2 regions of the Ammoniphilus oxalaticus genome follow, and region 2 is predicted to be linked to the other one. Evidence: a T-box and tRNA genes for the amino acid it is inferred to sense, from the RefSeq annotation. Region 2 holds a T-box; the other holds one or more tRNA genes.
The links. A T-box is a leader RNA that pairs with one kind of tRNA and senses whether it is charged. The one in region 2 lies ahead of BEP19_RS06850 (valine--tRNA ligase), so its partner is inferred to be a tRNA-Val.
Positions count from the first base shown of each region.

Region 1: it has a tRNA-Val gene. The T-box ahead of BEP19_RS06850 (valine--tRNA ligase) is inferred to sense a tRNA for this amino acid. The anticodon was not compared.

Region 1 is NZ_MCHY01000009.1:152,413-161,494, forward strand. It holds gene BEP19_RS12155 (gamma-glutamylcyclotransferase family protein) at 1-481, opposite strand, end outside; gene BEP19_RS12160 (diaminopimelate dehydrogenase) at 630-1,619, shown strand; gene BEP19_RS12165 (hypothetical protein) at 1,662-2,129, opposite strand; gene acpP (acyl carrier protein) at 2,521-2,757, opposite strand; gene yhfH (protein YhfH) at 3,316-3,462, opposite strand; gene BEP19_RS12185 (Gmad2 immunoglobulin-like domain-containing protein) at 3,742-4,272, shown strand; tRNA gene BEP19_RS12190 (tRNA-Glu) at 4,831-4,907, shown strand; tRNA gene BEP19_RS12195 (tRNA-Val) at 4,912-4,988, shown strand; tRNA gene BEP19_RS12200 (tRNA-Thr) at 4,996-5,071, shown strand; gene BEP19_RS18285 (glycosyltransferase family 2 protein) at 5,275-6,012, shown strand; gene BEP19_RS12210 (GT-D fold domain-containing protein) at 6,059-6,808, shown strand; gene BEP19_RS12215 (hypothetical protein) at 7,195-7,581, shown strand; gene BEP19_RS12220 (hypothetical protein) at 8,020-8,499, opposite strand; gene mgtE (magnesium transporter) at 8,601-9,082, opposite strand, start outside.
Region 2 is NZ_MCHY01000008.1:129,779-138,860, reverse strand. It holds gene murC (UDP-N-acetylmuramate--L-alanine ligase) at 1-470, opposite strand, end outside; gene BEP19_RS06855 (bifunctional folylpolyglutamate synthase/dihydrofolate synthase) at 508-1,830, opposite strand; gene BEP19_RS06850 (valine--tRNA ligase) at 1,952-4,585, opposite strand; T-box leader at 4,683-4,910, opposite strand; gene BEP19_RS06845 (ABC transporter ATP-binding protein) at 4,969-5,634, opposite strand; gene BEP19_RS06840 (ABC transporter permease) at 5,639-6,847, opposite strand; gene BEP19_RS06835 (c-type cytochrome) at 7,050-7,472, opposite strand; gene BEP19_RS06830 (cbb3-type cytochrome oxidase assembly protein) at 7,485-7,625, opposite strand; gene BEP19_RS06825 (cbb3-type cytochrome c oxidase subunit II) at 7,649-8,140, opposite strand; gene BEP19_RS06820 (cbb3-type cytochrome c oxidase subunit I) at 8,164-9,082, opposite strand, start outside.

The DNA.
Region 1 (9,082 bases), on a different contig from region 2:
CATCTTGAAACAAATGTTCTTTGCCAGCCGCTCGAATTCGTTCATCATCCATACATGAGCCGTATGCAAAATACAGCCACTCTGATTTCGTCGCTAACTGTCGATGGCATTTCCAGTCCCCATGTTGAATAATTGGATAAGAGTCTTTGTTTGAATTGGGATAAACATATACCCACGCTTCTAAGGAACTTCGGTCGCCATGGATCGTCTGACGAATCCGTTCAAAGTGATTTTGTTTTCCCTGACCATGAAATCCTTCTAATTGATCAAGCGTTTGTAGTTGTTGCTCGTTAATCAAATAAAGTTCTCCATAAATTCGTCCACGACGGTTTGGGATTAACGCGGGAAATGGACCTACATCCAATAACGTTCCCTGTGTCCAACACTGCTCTACTATTCTTTGAGCATGATGCAACAGATGATGATTGGGTTCGCCAGTTCGTAATGTTCCATACACAAATACATAATGCTTCTTACTCATTGTAACCTCCTGACTTTACTCGAGTTCATTGTCCATACAATAAACTATGCAAAATAATCATTGTCGAACCTGGAACCTTCCTTTTCCGCTATAAAGATGGTACATTTAGACTCATTCACTTCGATTACAAACGAGGAGGAGGAGTAAAATGGGAGAACAAATTCGAATTGGCATCATCGGATACGGAAATTTAGGAAGAGGCGTGGAATCAGCAATTAAACAAAATGAGGATATGAGTCTGGTTGCCGTGTTTTCAAGAAGGGACCCAGCTAGTGTGGATGTGGATGATCCACAAGTAAAAGTGGCCTCAGTTGATGATATTGAACAGTATACGGATGCTATCGATGTCATGATTTTATGCGGCGGTTCCGCTACGGACTTGCCTGAGCAAGGTCCAACTTACGCAAAACTTTTTAACACAATCGACAGTTTTGATAACCACGGAAAAATCCCGGAGTACTTTGAATCTGTTGATAAATCTGCAAAACCGAATCAAAAGACGAGTATCATTGCAGTCGGTTGGGACCCAGGGTTGTTTTCGCTCAATCGGTTAATGGGAGAAGCCGTTTTACCGAAAGGAACAACGTATACGTTCTGGGGTAAAGGTTTAAGTCAGGGACATTCTGACGCAGTTCGAAGAGTCGCTGGGGTCAAAGGCGGAGTTCAATATACCCTTCCGTCTGAGGAAGCAATTCAGCGGGTTAGGGATGGCGAGGACCCGGACCTTTCTACCCGAGACCGACATAAAAGAGAATGCTATGTAGTCGCGGAAGCTGGAGCTGATTTGGCTAAAATCGAACAAGACATAAAGACCATGCCTAATTACTTTGCCGATTACGACACAACCGTTCATTTTATCACAGAGGAACAATTGAAAAAGGAACATGCCGCAATGCCTCATGGCGGATTTGTGATTCGAAGCGGAAAGACAGGGAAAAGCAACAATAATCAAATCGTCGAATTCTCGCTTAAATTAGGAAGTAACCCCGAGTTTACCTCCAGTGCGCTTGTCGCCTATGCCCGCGCGGCATATCGCATGAGCCAAGAGGGATTATACGGAGCGAAGACGATTTACGATGTCGCGCCTGGATACGTATCTCCGAAAACGGCGGCTGAATTACGCAAAGAGCTACTCTAAATACAAGCTATGAAAAAGGCTGAACCTTGATTCAGCCTTTTTTTAATCTGAAGTCAATCGTAAGCTTAATAATCTTTTTAGCATTAGTCCAAAACCGACACCGATAAAAATAAATATAATGGGTAGCCAAATCGGGCCAATCAGAGCCCCAAAAAGCTTAAATTGTTTTGAATATATAACGCCAATTGTACCGAAATAAGCAGCGAATACGAAGGCCATGTAAGAGTAAGGCTCACCCCCTCCTCCCGCATCCCGATAAGCATCCCACATTCCAAACAGATAAACACAAGGATAAAACATAAGCCACTGATAATTGGCCTGATCAATCGCTAACTGGATCTCGCCCAGAAAACTAGAGACAATTGCAGTGTTTAGATTCGAATTTACATTGATACTAAATTCCAACAGAAGCAGGACAACTCCCTTTAAAAATCTTCCATTTAAAAATTGACCGAATCCAGGAAACGCAATACTCCAAAACAGTGCCTCAACTGGTTTATATTTATACACCCTAACTCGCACCAACCAGGGCTTTGCATTTGAACCATCTAGCCCCCTTCCCTACTTGATCCATTCCTTTATTTCGGGAACGAAAAATCCCGACCATAAAACAACACTTCAAGCTTTTATGAGAAAGAAATACACGATCGGTTCCCTCCAACACTTGACTGGAGCCATTATAATCAAAGCCCTTATTTCGCATCCAAACGACCTCCATTACATTGATGAATGCTTTTATTATTTGCATAATTAAATAAGTATATCCCAGCCAGGAAAAGAGTCCAGCCAAATAAACCGCAAAAAGCCCTGATCAATAAATGATCAGGGCTTTTTATCGTGGCTGATTCCAATCGTTAAGATCCAGCTTACATCCATTATCTGACTTACAATCAAGCAGGTATTAAGCCACGCGAGCGCTAATTAATTCAACTACTTGGCCTACAGTTTTAAGGTTAGCAGCTTCTGCATCTGAGATTTTTAGATCAAACGCGTTTTCAAGTTCAGATACAATGCTTACGATATCTACAGAATCGACTCCTAAATCGTCTTTAATCGTTGATTCTGGTTTAATGCTATCCCCTTCGATGGCTAAAAAATCGGCAAATAGATCCTTCACTTTAGACAAAATATCAGACATGTTCATTTCCTCCACTTGTTATAGAATAATTTAATATATTTATATATAATAATATATTAAATGAAATAATCAATATATTTTCAATTATTTATTTTTTTATTTTACTTCCATCTTATAACTGTTCAGTTCTGCGCTACGTTGACATCTGACATTTGTCCGCTCCATCCATCGCGCTAATAGGCTCCTAACGACACATTACGCTTGTTGCGGCGCGCTTATCCCCCATTGATCGACACGACGGTGTTGGCGCGTTAGAGATACGCTTATGTTGACCAGTCAACCTACTCGTATACAAGACCATTAGAACGTCTTCAAACCCGACCGATTCTGCGTGAAAAGGTTCAGCCAAATTTTCACTTAACTACCTTAAATTTTAATGTCTTATCTACCCAAGGTCTAGCTTTAATTATTGCCATATTCTTCGTCATAACTCGAAAAGCGATAGCTGCTGAGTGTAGAGGTTGCGCTACACGGCCAACCCGAGCCTAAATGTCGCTATTGAGTCAAGCAGCTGTCGGGCGCAAAGCAACCACTATAAACTAAATTCATTTGCTCATTTTATAACTCGTATATACGATAAAAGCGTTGGGTATCGCACTCAGGGCACTCTGTTACGTAACAGTCCGCCTGTTCAATCAACGTGTTTCCACATCTTGAACAACAACGGTCAGGCAAAGCTCTAAAGAACTCGCTCAATTTTAACATCTTTACGCCACTCCTTTTTGAGATTAAATTTCTATTTGATTTTAGTGTAATATAACAGACTGTTTTAGTAAAATGCTGTTACAGTGAAAAACCACCCCCTATTCTCCCCTTTTCACTTGAACGCTCTCTCACACGCTGTATCAATACACTTTCTTATTTTTCAGGTTGTTATTTAACAGTAAATAGATGTATAGTCACCCAACAAATCCCATAAAATGAAAAAATGAAACTTTTCCTTGTTTAATTCGTCTTATATAGTAAGCAGAGGAGGTATTTTATATGAAAATCTTTTTTAAACCACTTATGATTGGCCTACTCGTTATTGCGCTCGGAGTCGGTTGCAGTCCAACACAGGATGAGGATCAACTGCCAGAAGAACCTAACGAACAAATAGACCCGCAAACAGATGGAGCGCAAGAAGACGGCCAAGTGGAAGCTGACGATGAAACGAGGTCAGAAGAAACAGTAGATGAATCTGAGCCCACGCCTAAAATTACTGCTGAAAACGAAGCATTTCGAATTTACAAACCAGATTCCGATACAGTGATTGAAAATAGACTCATTATTAAAGGAGAGGCGCGTGTTTTTGAAGGAACTGTTCAATACTATTTAGAGGACGGTCATAACATTTTAGCGGAGGGTTTCACCCAGGCGTCAGCGGGAGGTCCAGAGTGGGGTGAATTTGAAGTTGATGTCGAGATTGAACAAGCAACAAGTCCGAATGGAATGTTGATCTTGTTTGAAGAAAGCGCCAAAGATAGTTCCCAGCTTCATAAGTTAGTTATCCCTGTTAAATTCATGATGCCATAACTTCTTACATAAGGAGCTCCGCCTTCGGAGCTCTTTTACATTTATTTACGTTTTAAATCCGTTATACTTAGAATAGTAAGGTAGCGCTTGGAAGGAATTTGTAGTATAGTCATCTGATAAATCATGGTTGTCGTTCAACCGTCAAGGAGCAAATGAAATGAAAAACACTTGCCTTTATGAAACTGAGGTTTGTCCTAACTGTAATGAACAGAAGTGGGAATGGTTAATTTGGTGCGCCAATTGTGGAAACATTGTTTGTTCTACGTGTGTTCATGATAACCATCACGCGAACGGGACCCCATTTGATATCCCTGGACGCGGGAAACGCTATTATGCTGAATAATCGATAATAACTGCGCAAGCCCCTCTCCAACCCAAAGTCCTTTAAAAATCAATGAATCTTAAAAGTATGAGGCTCACCCTCATACTTTTTCTTTAGAAAACCGAAACGTTCAGGTTCCCTTTGTTATTCAATAAAATTTCAGCTTTAAATACTTGTCTTTTTAATTCAATCGAGCTATAATCTTAATTGTTAGCTTGTGAGTCCTTCGTGATAATGGCCCGTTGGAGAAGTGGCTTAACTCACATGCCTTTCACGCATGCATTCAGGGGTTCGAATCCCCTACGGGTCACCATTATGGACGATTAGCTCAGCTGGTTAGAGCGCTACGTTGACATCGTAGAGGTCGGCGGTTCGAATCCGTTATCGTCCACCATTATATGGCCGGCTTAGCTCAATTGGTAGAGCACCTGACTTGTAATCAGGGGGTTGAGGGTTCAAGTCCTTTAGCCGGCACCATCTAAATAACCCACAAAGCATTCGTTAGCGAATGCTTTTTTTCGTCTTTAAACAAAAAACTCGCCATCCCGAAATCTGCTAGGCGATCGACCTCTTTTACCGCTTTTTTCTTCTGCTCTAGGGCAAACGCTCATTCGAATAAACCACTCACTGCATACAAATAGAATAGATGGACTGATATAACGGAAAGGGAGGGATGAACGATTCCTAAATTTACTGTTGTCATCCCAACTTATAATCGGGAAAAGTATATAAAGAAAGCGATTCGAAGTGTATTAAAACAGACTTATAAAGATTTCGAATGTATCGTTGTAGACGATGCTTCCACCGACAATACTCCAAAGATAGTAAAGTCTTTTGGGAATCGAGTCAAGTATGTCCGTCACAAGAAAAATCTTGGAGGTTCAGCAGCTAGAAATACCGGTATCGCTAAAGCAAAAGGGAAATATATTGCCTTTTTAGATTCTGACGATAAATTTCTCCCCAATAAACTTAAAGTTGTTAAAAAGTTTATTAAAAAACACCCCAAAGCAAAGTTCATCTATAGTTGGTATTATCATTCCAACAGCAGAGGGCAAATTACACGCCTGCGAAAAGCTAATAAAGCAAGAAGTTTAAATGAATTGAGATACTTGTTGTTAAGAAGAAAATTTACGATTCGCACTTCGACTGTTGTAGTTAGACGTAATGCTTTTAAAAAATGCGGCAAATTTAGCGAACAGTATCGTCATACACACGATTGGGATATGTGGCTCAAACTCCTCACCCGTTATTATGGTCATTGTATCCCAAAACCCCTCAGCGTATATCGGCAGCACCCTGGGATGATGACCAAACAGAAGAGGAAAGTTTCCTACCAAACAAAAATACGTAAAAAGGCCTTAAAAAAGTATGGCTGGACCCATAAGACGTTAGCCCGTCTAGATAAGGTATTTAAGTAAGGCCAATCTAGACATTGCTAAATGAATTCGGAGGCGATGCTTCAATATGGCTAAACTACTAAAAAAGAGAAAGTTTTTATCTCATAAAAAAGTGTTGTCATTAATTAAGAGGAGAATGAGGACAAAAAGGCCTTTGTCCCTCGTACGCGTTGGTGATGGAGAAAATATTGTACTCGCTCAACAAGGAGTTTGGCCGATTCGCAAAGTATTGCGCACAAAATGGGCTAAAAAATCGCGGAGATCAAACAAAAAAGGGGTCAGTTTACCAAATATGCGTTTGCGCAACCAGATGATCCGCGCGCTGCGCAGAGCGTCCATCGTCGGAATTCCACATCGTAAGGAAAGGCAAATTAAAGCCAAACGGATTTTTTTACGACCCCTGACAGAAAAAAACTTTAGAAAGTACAAAATAAAACCTAGACACGTTTGTCACACGTTTATTAATCGCCATCTACCGGAAAAGAAAGAATTCTGGGATATGCTTAAAGGCAAAAGAGTCATTCTCATCTCAAAATGGGCCAAACAATTTAGACGCTATGTGAAGAATAATTACCCGAAACATCGGATACGAATTATACCGATAAGTTTTTCAAACTATAATCAAATAAACCGAATATTAAAAAGGGTAAAACCGATCAAAGCGGATATTGTTTTAGTTTCAACAGGGGTCAACGCCTTAGTGCTTGTAGATCAACTCGCTCGAACCCAACGGCGGGTTGCAATTGATTTCGGAAAAGCTCCGATGCTTATTTTAAAAAGAGATAAGCGGGTCCGCCCGTGGAAACCTAGGAAGTAAATTAATCTCGTCCATTTGAACGGTCTCGATACTTCACAGCGACAATCGCAAATAAACCAATAATAATGACGCATACTACAGTGACAAGTATCCCTACTAGCATAAAAGCAGACAATTCAATTTTTCCTCCCCCCACTAGTACTATCAATAAATAGTTTACAACAAAAACGCTCTTGTTCCTAGACAGAGCGTTTTTTTAATGCTTTGAACGCGGCATAAAAGGGAAACCTGGAAGCTAGGTGAAGAAAATTACTATTTAAATGGCCGCTACCCTCGAACAATTTAGGTGAAAAGCAAGAATTTGTTATATTTTCATTGCTTCTCCTTCATCGCCTTAGTAAAATCACATTATAGCAACTCAAATTGACAGGAGGACTTTTGGCTCGATGAAAACTTGGTTAATAGTCACATTGATCGTTTTACTTGTTGTAGGAATTGTTTATTTTTTCTTGTACCGAAGGATGAAAGGACAAGCAGATCAATTTAACAAAATGTACAGCGCTCATAAAGATGTCAGAGACATTTTTGTCTTAAATAAAAAGATAGTGAAACAACCCGTGCGCCCCGGTCTTAAATTTCCTAAAGTAAAGACATATCAAGTAGTTGGACGGGTCACCATCTCGCAATCCCAGAAAGGGGCAAACTTTAGCTCAACGCAAAACTTTACCTTCATGATTGAAAAAAAGGAATATGAGAAAATTGACATCAACCGCCGATATCGGGTGGAAGTAGCAGGCAACTACATCGGGAAAGTGTTAAAGAGTAGAAAATAATTTAAGTTAAAAAGAAAGAAGCTGATCCATTCATGCAATGGGATCAGCTTTTTTTTAATCAACCTGGTAACTTTCGTGTTCAGCAGCCTTTTTTATGTTATTTACAGGTTTCGTCCAATCGAATAAACATCGTTTGAATAAATTGTTAATAGCTATCTTGAAAGGGGGACGAGTTTGTGGGCTGCTTGAGAAGAAAAACGAGATCTTCCATTAGGCGCAACAGTTTCCTGATTGTCCTAGTCCTGTATGTTCTGTTGGTTGTTGTTTCACTTGTGCTTGAAAATTAGTAAAGGAGGAATGCTCCATGGGCCGATACAGAGGCGGAGGCAGTTGGTGGTGGATTCTCATCATCGTTTTCATCGCATTTGCGTGTTTTTGGGATGATTAATTAATATAGTAGTAGCAACGCGGCTGTCAAATTTGACAGCCTGTTCATTATTATAATGGAAAGTGAATGAGTAAGTATTTATTACGTCCTTGAGCGGATTGTTGTGTTTGCCGCTGAAGACTTTTTTCCAAAACGGAATAACTTCTGCCTTGTTCAGTAATTGAAAAGCCGTAATTTGCATACTGAGCGATCATTTGTTGATCATGTCTCGCAGCATAGGTAACAATCGAATGTTTATTACGCTTCAGAGCCTCCCGCTCCAATCGTTGCATCACCTTTTTCTCAAAATCTTGCGATTCTTGGCGCTTATTATCCAAAACAAACAGATCCAAAAATAAGAAGCGTTTTTCAAAACGAACAGAGACAAATCCAATCGCTACTTTCCTGCTTTCAATCTTATAGTTTTGATTTCGTTTCAATCTTTCTTCTAGATTGAATTCAGAAAATTGACGGTGAAGTAAGCCCATTTTATTTTCAAAAGAGCTTCTTATATAGTGGAGATTGTCTGTATGTCTAAAAATAATGGACATTACCCAAGCTCCTTTCCAAGTTGCCCCTCCTCTTACCATATGGTGATTTACCTATCTTGGTCCTAGACGCCTGTTCAATTAGTGGCATTTGGGCCTTTGATTTAAATACTTAACAACCAAGTAGCGATTGAAAAATAAATGACAACTCCCATCATATCCACCAAAGATGTGATCAGCGGCGCGCTTGCGGTCGCAGGGTCCCATTTAAAACGACTAAAGATAAACGGCAAGCTCATGCCAATTAAGCTGCCAATGATCACGACCGTAAGCATCGACAGAGCGACAACAAACGCGATTTCAATACCCCCGCGATACAAACCAATGAGTGAGACAGCCAACCCCATCGAAGCCCCGAGTAACGTAGCGACTGTTATTTCCCTTACAAACAATTGAGCCCAGTCCCGTATCCGAATTTCCCCCGTAGCGAGAGCTCGAATCATTAGCGTGGCGGACTGGGAACCTGCGTTCCCTCCGCTATCAATTAACAGCGGTAAAAAAAAGACAAGCGCGATGTGCGCGGAGATCGTATCTTCAAAAAATGCAATGCCAGCCCCTGAAAAAATATTGAAAAACACAAGTAAGA
Region 2 (9,082 bases):
ACATACGGGCTATCGCCCGCCCGCGCATTACTGCCAATATCTAAAATTTCGCCGCCGATAATATAGGTTGGGTCCGCCCCCGCCTTTTCCATCACAAGCGAGATCATAGAGGAGGTTGTCGTTTTTCCGTGCGCGCCCGACACAGCGATTCCTGAGCGCTCATTTAGAATACGAGCTAACATATCTGAACGGTGGATCAGCGGAATATTCCGCTTTTTCGCTTCCCTTAATTCTACATTGTCTTTTGGAATATCAGTGGAATAGACGACGATGTCCGCCCCTGACACATTCTCAGCTTTATGTCCAATATACACTTGGGCCCCGCGTTCAAGCAGCTTATCCGTTAGCTCCTTGCGGGCCATATCAGAGCCGCTAACTTTGTGTCCCATATCGACTAAAACCCTAGCAATCGCGCTCATCCCGTAACCGCCTATTCCGATAAAATGAACATGCTCGGTTGTAGTTGTCACTAGAGTATCACCATCCTTCTCCTGTCAATCAGAGCTTTTAAAGAAACATTTTTAATAACGCAGCGCGTATTTTTGAAATCAAATATAATGATCCTGTCGCAAGGAAGACAGACTGTCCATCGTTCTGTGACCGCAACCAAACATCCAACGCTTCGCGCCAATCCAAAATCGTATGGACTGATAGCTTAGGGTTCGTTACTCGAAACAACGTCTCGATCTCCACGGGATCCGCCGCCCGCGAATGTTCGATATCCGTGATATAAACCTCATCACATAGTGGAGCTAATCGCTCAATCATACCTTTTACATCTTTATCCCGCAAGGCGGAAAAAAGAACTATTATTTTGTTCTGCGCGAATCTTTCTTGCAACGCGTCACGCAACGCTTCAACGCCTCCGATGTTGTGCGCCCCGTCTAAAATGATGTGCGGGTTATTATGTAATATCTCGAGTCTGCCTGGCCAACGCGCATTCGCAAGCCCTTGCTTCAATTGCTCCAATTCGAAATGAACCGCAAAATATTGTCGCAACACTTCCAAGACCATCACCGCTAAAGCAGCATTGTCCGCCTGATGTTTACCGATCATGCCAATCTGTAAATCGCTATAGTTTCGAAACGGTCCCTTAAATTCAAATTTCTCGATTAATTCCGAAAAATCCGTCGTCGTACGCTCAAATGTAAACTCCTCGCCAAGTTGGTACAAGGGAGCTTTTTTTGCGCTGGCGACATTTTGTAATACCGTTAACGCCTTAGGATCGGTCTCAGCGGTAATGACAGGGAAGCCGTTTTTGATGATCCCCGCTTTTTCAGCGGCAATCGCTTCTTTCGTCGAACCGAGAATATCGGTATGATCAAGCCCAATGTTTGTAATCACCGAAACGAGCGGAGTGACAACGTTCGTCGAATCCAATCGTCCCCCTAAGCCTGTTTCCCATAGCACAAAATCCGGATAGCTTTTCGTTGCAAAATATAATAAAGCAAGGATCGTTGTCACTTCAAATTCGGTTGGACTTCCCCATTCAGACTGCTCCAGTTCCTCCACAAGCGGTTTTACCTGCTGAACGAGTTCAACAAACACTTCATCAGAAATGGATTCGCCATTCACTTGAATCCGACTTGTGAATGTATCGATTGCGGGTGAAGTAAACACGCCCACTTGATAGCCAGCCACTTTTAACACACCGTTTAAATATTGTAAGGTCGACCCTTTTCCATTCGTGCCCGCCAAGTGAATGAACTTCAAGCGGCGTTGCGGGTTGCCTAATCGATCCAACATCCAGTTCATCCGTTCCAACCCGGGTTTAATGCCAAACTTTTGCAATTCTTCCATCCAGTTCAAAGCTTGTTCAAATGAACGCATTCCGCTTATCCCTCATCTCTAGCCTCATCTTTTTTCAGTATATGTGTCGCTGCTTAAACCAATGACAGAGGGAGCTCACTCCCACTGTCAGATAAGTTTAAGTCCTATTCAACTAAACCAATTAGCTTTTTAATTCTTCAATCCTTGCTTTCACTCGCGCTAATTTTTCTTCATAGTCGCGCCCTTTGGCGCGCTCTTCTTCAATGACCTTTTCAGGCGCTTTTGCGATAAAGCCTTCGTTATTCAGTTTTTTAGCGACGCGCTCAACTTCCTTTTCCAAGTTTTGAGCTTCTTTATCCAAGCGAGCGATCTCTTTGTCAATGTCGATTAAACCCGCAAGCGGCAAGTAGATTTCCGCCCCAGTTACGACAGCGGATACGACCTTTTCAGGCACATTGGGTTCGAGCGCTAATTCAAACTGTTCTGGATTACAGAAACGGTGAAGATAGTCCACGCCTTGTTGCAGCAATTCTAGTGATTCCTGATTGGTCGGTTTGATAATCAACTCGATCTTTCTGCTCATTGGCACATTCATTTCAGCTCGAATATTTCGAACGCTGCGAATGACGTCCATCAATAAAGACATTTGTTTTAAAGATTCGGGATAATGATGTTGTTTATCTTCTTCAGGCCAAGCTGCAACCGTAATACTCTTTCCGTCATGCGGCAAGTGTTGCCAAATCTCTTCTGTAATGAACGGCATGAACGGATGCAACAGACGCAGCGTCTGGTCTAAGGTGTGACACAACACTGATTGAGTCGTCTTTTTCTTCGCTGTGTCCTCTCCGTATAAATGCAACTTACCCATCTCAATATACCAGTCGCATAGATCATCCCAAATAAAGTTATACAAGGAGCGCCCCGCTTCTCCAAACTCGTATTGGTCAAGCAAACGTGTCACATCTGAAATTGTTTCATTTAGACGCGTTAAAATCCATTTGTCTGTCATTCCTAACGGACCTCTTAAATCGATCTGGTCAACGGTGAAACCTTCTAAATTCATCAAGGCAAAGCGAGATGCGTTCCAAATTTTGTTGGCAAAGTTTCTCGCCCCCTCCACACGCTCCCAACGGAAACGCTGGTCATGACCTGGCGTGTTCCCCGTAGCTAGCATGTATCTCATCGCATCGGCTCCATAACGCTCGATCACATCCATTGGATCAACGCCATTACCTAACGACTTAGACATCTTATTACCGTCTGAATCACGCACAAGTCCGGTGATCAACACATGTTTAAACGGATTTTCGTCCGTAAATTCAAGCCCTGTAAAAATCATGCGCGCCACCCAGAAGAATATAATATCATATCCTGTTATTAATACATCTGTCGGATAAAAATGTTTCAAATCTTCCGTTTGTTCGGGCCAGCCTAATGTAGAGAATGGCCATAAGGCAGAGCTGAACCACGTATCCAACACGTCATTATCTTGTTCTAATTTTTCGCTGCCGCACTTTGGACATTTGTGGATATCGGTTGAAGAAACCGTCATCTCTCCACATTCTTCACAATACCAAGCAGGGATGCGATGGCCCCACCAAAGTTGACGAGAAATACACCAATCGCGAATATTTTCAATCCAATGTAGGTACGTTCGTTCAAATCGATCCGGCACAAATTGAACTTTATCTTCACCTTTTTGTTGTTCGATCGCCGCTTCCGCTAATGGCCCCATCTTGACGAACCATTGCGTGGATAAGTACGGCTCGACAACCGCGCCGCTGCGTTCACTGTGACCGACTTGGTGAACGTGCTCTTCAATCTGGAAGCAGACGCCTTGTTCTTGTAAGTCTTTGACGATTTGTTTGCGGCATTCAAAACGGTCCATTCCTTGATAAGGTCCCGCGTTTTCATTCATTGTTCCGCTTTCATCCATCACCAAAATGCGTTCCAAATCATGTCGGTTGCCAATTTCAAAGTCATTCGGGTCATGGGCTGGCGTAATTTTAACCGCTCCGCTTCCGAACTCTTGATCGACATAATCATCGGCAACGATCGTGATTTCGCGTCCGACAATCGGCAATTTCACCTTTTTGCCAATCAACGACTGATAACGTTCATCGTTCGGATGCACCGCTACTGCCGTATCCCCAAGCATCGTTTCTGGACGCGTTGTCGCCACCTCGATATGACCGCTGCCATCAACTAACGGATAGCGTAGGTGGTAAAGCGCGCCTGTTACTTCTTTATACTCTACTTCGATATCAGATAGGGCCGTCTTTGTTTGCGGGTCCCAATTAATAATATACTTACCTCGATAAATCAGACCTTTCTCATATAACCGAACAAAAACTTCGCGCACGGCGTTCGACAAACCTTCATCTAACGTAAAACGTTCGTGGGAATAATCGAGCGATAGTCCCATTTTGGACCATTGCTGACGAATAATATCGGCGTACTTGTCCTTCCACTCCCATACTTTCTCCACAAACTTTTCTCGTCCAAGATCGTAACGGGATAAGCCCTCTTCCTTTAGCATCCCTTCAACGCGCGCTTGCGTCGCAATCCCCGCATGGTCCATTCCTGGCAACCATAAAGCGTCATAACCTTGCATCCGCTTCATTCGAATCAAAATATCTTGAATCGTATTATTCAGGGCATGTCCAATATGTAAATTCCCTGTCACATTCGGCGGCGGAATGACAATCGTATACGGTGTTTTTTCCGAGTTTCTCTCCGCTTTGAAGAACTCTCCTTCCGACCAATAAGGATACCATTTTTGTTCCGCTGCTTTCGGATCATATTGAGTGGGCATTTCTTTCGTTTCTTTATTCGACACAACGACTTCCTCCTACCTATAATAACTATCCAATCATCACAAACTATTTTTAAAAAACAAAAAACTCCCCCATCCAAAGGACGAAGAAGTTCGCGGTACCACCTTTGTTAATATAGCGTGATCAAAAATAACGCCATACTCACTTAAGCCCGATAACGGACGGGTTCCGTTTCCTCCTACTTCACTTCAGAAGAAAAGCTCACGGGCTACCTTCACCAGCTACCTCCCCAGGAATCTTCCAGCCACGGATTCCATTCTCTAGCGGGTTTCACTGCTTACTCCTCCCATTCAAAGCCTCTTGCTATCAAACTGTTCCTATTTTAACAAATTACTATCATAATAGACAAGAGGAAAGGCTTTTAAACAACACGACCGTCCCGAATTTGAATCGTACGCGAGGCATAGGCGGTCAATTGTTGGTCGTGAGTAACCATCAAGATCGTTTTTCCTAGCTGATTCATCGTTTTAAATACGTCCATCATCACTTTCGCATTCTCGTCATCGAGGGCCCCTGTCGGTTCATCCGCTAAAATGATTTCAGGTTCATTCATAAGCGCCCGCGCCATTGCGACACGGCGTTGTTCCCCGCCGCTCAATTGATAGGGCAGTCGATCTGTTTTATCCGCCAAACCAACTTTTGCAAGCAATTCCGCGCCCCGCGTTAAATCCGCTGAACCCGCGTAACGACCAGACAACGTTTTGGGCAAAACGACATTTTCCACGGCGGTCAATGTCGGGATTAAGCTCGGGAACTGGAAAATAAATCCACACCTCTCAGACCGAATCGCAGTCCGCGCACGATCTGAAAGATCCGTCACATCTTGTCCCGCAAACCACATTTTCCCTTCTGATGGACGATCGAGGAGTCCGACGAGCGCCAGAAAAGTGGATTTTCCGCTTCCTGATGGGCCGACGATTGAAACAAATTCTCCCGTTTTAATTTCCAAATCGATTTCATGCAAAGCCTGAACAGTATGTTCACGACTCAACCGGTAACTTTTCATCACTTGTTTCAAACGAATCATCAAACTATTCCCCCTCTCTAATCGCCTCGTAAGGTTCTAATTTCAATGCGCTTCGGATCGGAATCATGACAGCAAACAGCGAAATGAGGACCGTTAAAGCGGTCACGCTAAGTCCGATGAGGACGCCTGAACCCCACCTTGGGAATAAAAGCGGTAATTGCATCACTTGCATAATAAAAATGCGATTGTCGTACAAAATAGCTCCCGCTGTCAAAGAACCGATACTCGCTCCCATAAAGGCGGCAAGCCCCGCTTCAAACAACAGTAACCGGTAGACAGTAAACCGCGTCGCTCCCATCGCCCGCAACATCCCGATTTCCTTGCGACGTTCGCTAATCAACGCCGTGAACATCGTCATGACTTGCAAAGAAGACATAATCAGGACCATCGCAATCATCACATAACTTAACAATTTAACAGGAAATATTTGTGTTTTAATCGTTTCCTGCAACCCTTTTCCCTGGGCCACATCCACCCCAAGATTCATTCGCTCGATTTTCCCTTGCACAAACGTCTCTAAACCAGGTCTTACTTTTAACAAAATAACTGAAATCTGAGAATCGGGAAATTCAAGTCCTGATCCCTTTTTGCCATTCAGTTCCCGAGCTGCGTCGATCGTCATAAAGATCGTGTGATCCGTGCCCATTCCAGTCGGAAACATGACCCCTTTGACTAAGAAGTCCTTCCCAAACAACGTCACCCACTCATCGACATAGCGATTGTCATAATGATAGATAAAGTTTTTTCCGCCGGCTTCTGAACCGATTAAAATCTCATACATGCCAAGTTCTTTATCCCGGGCCATCCAATGCTTTAATGTAAAGTCGGTCTTGGGATCGAACGCAACAATCGGAAAATCCCCCTCTGTGCGACAGCAAATCGTCGAAACGGTCTCCAGATAGAGTTGCGTTGTGATTTGCTCTACTTCTGGAATTTCACTGATTTGCTCCGCTACTTCATCGGGCATATAAAAAGGTGTCGCTGTCCCCGAAAGAATCAGATCACCCGCTTGCGAACCATAGCCTGCCGGCACAACGAGTAAGTCAGCGCCCATACGGCTTGAACTCGCTTCAACACTGCGTTCCATGGAGTGAATGAAAAAATAACTAGAAAATAAAATAAATGCGGTTAAACCCGCGCTCCCGGCAAGTAGCGCGGTTCTGGATATTTTCCTTCTGAGGTTTCTCCAAGCAATGATCACCTGCTGTTTCAACGTCATTCACCACCGTTCCTCGCTTTTCTCTTGTTTGCCTAAAGGTCTTTTCGATTGAGCGTATAGAGTGTAATTGTAATCGTCCAAACTATCATGATCGTCCATAAAATTGTATGAATAATTTGTACCTTACTTAACATTGGGTACACCCCGCCTCTTTAATAGAAATGGACAAGAGGGGAGCAATTGTCCCCTCTTGGCGCTATTCCAGTGTTTTTAAATACTCAATCATCGAGCCCATTTGATCCTCAGACCAATCCGCCCCTAATGCCGGCATCGTATTACGACCGTTTCTCATTACATTTTCAAATTCTTCTTCCCCGAGTTGACCGATTGTACCGATTAAACTTGGTCCAAGCCCACCGCTTAGGTCTGCTCCATGACAAGCTAAACATGATCCCGCTAAGCCTTTTCCCGCCTCAACGCTCACACCAGCCGCCAGCGTTTCCCGCTCATCTAATGGTGTCGCTCCTAACGCATAAGCTACAGCCCAGATGCCAAGAAAGGTATAAACAAAGACAAGAAACTTTGGAATCCGACCATGTCCTTGCTTCATCCCGTTGACAACATCGACATGTTCTTGCTCCTGCTTAGCTTTATCGTTATGCCGCTGATTGTTTTCCATCTCCTAACCCCCTTATTCGTCATCCAACATCCGATATTTAATCCCTTCCACATCTTCAAACTGACCGCCTTTTTTGGCCGCAACGTACATTAAAATAGCGGATAAAGAAAAAGTAGCCATGATCGTAATTAACAAGATTGTGCTTATTGACATTCCTTTCGCCTCCTCACAATTCTTTATTGAGCTGGCTTCAGGCTCATTAAGTATGCGACTAAATCATTCAGATCAGTTTCGCTTAAATAATCATAGCTAGGCATAATCGAGCCATCCACTACTTTCTGCGGGTCCTTCAGATGCTCCAGATTCCACTCCGCGCTTGTTCTTGCCCCAACCCACATTAAATCTGGCCCGGTTCGGTTTGATCCCCACAAGTGCGGTGAATCGTTCTGATAGTCCGCAGGTACAGTTACAGGTCCAATATTCATTGCCAAGTCGGCTTTAACAGGTCTCACAACTTGCGTGTGACACGTGTTACAACCTTCCCGAATGTAAATCTCTCTGCCCGATGCTTCCGCTGATCCATCTGCGTAGGCTCTCGCCTCTGAGTTTTTATTCGTAGCCATCATTTCATCGTCATAGAACGGTAAAATAATCGTGGCGAACGTTCCCATCATGAACAACACAAGCGCCGCGATAAAAATACCTAACGCACTTTTCTCCATATCCATTTTGGTGAAATCCCTCCCTGTTCTTAAGCTGAGACTAATTCAGATTTATCAACTTCGTAATGTCTCCCCGCTTTTAACGTCATGAAGATATTCCAAGCAAAGAAGAATTGAGCAACGATCATCAGTGTGCCGCCCACAGCTCGAACCGCTACGAACGGTCTCGTCATATTCACCGTTTCCATAAACGGCAGTCCGTCCATCCAGGCAAATCCTTGCATCACACCAGCAATCCACATACTAAACGCGAACACAAGAAACCCGACTACCGAGAGATAGTAATGCCAATTTTGAGCTACCTTGCTATAGATCTCTTTTCCGCTGATTCGCGGCACAGCAAAGTAAATCATAATAAAGCCGATGAACGAAAATGCTCCGAATGGGGCCATATGAGCGTGCCCTGGCACCCAATGCGTATATTTAATAACGGCGCTTACAGACATTAGTGCTTGGAAAGGTCCTTGCAAACAAGCCATTAAGTAAAATATCATTGCGGTCATTAAAAATTTTAAATTGACGTTATCTCGAACTTGATGCCATTGACCTTTCATCGTGCCAATGACGTTCGCCAATACGGTCCAAACCGGAATAATTAATAAGATCGATGGGATAATTCCCGCTTTCTGTAACCAAAAAGGAATTGGGCTGTTAACAAGATGATGCGGGCCATTCCAAACATAGAACGTACCGATCGTCCAGAAACCAATCAATGATAATTTATGACTATAGATTGGCTTCCCTGTTAATTTTGGCAGAAGATAATACATCGTTCCGATTCCAACTGTTGTAAACCAAAGCCCTAATACGTTATGTCCATAAAACCAGTTCATGTTTGCTTGAATCGCTCCTCCAACGAGCGGAGCAGGCACATTACCGACAATCCAAACGCCCGGCAACCAAATCAATGAACCGACAAAATACCAAATACTCACATATAACTGTTGC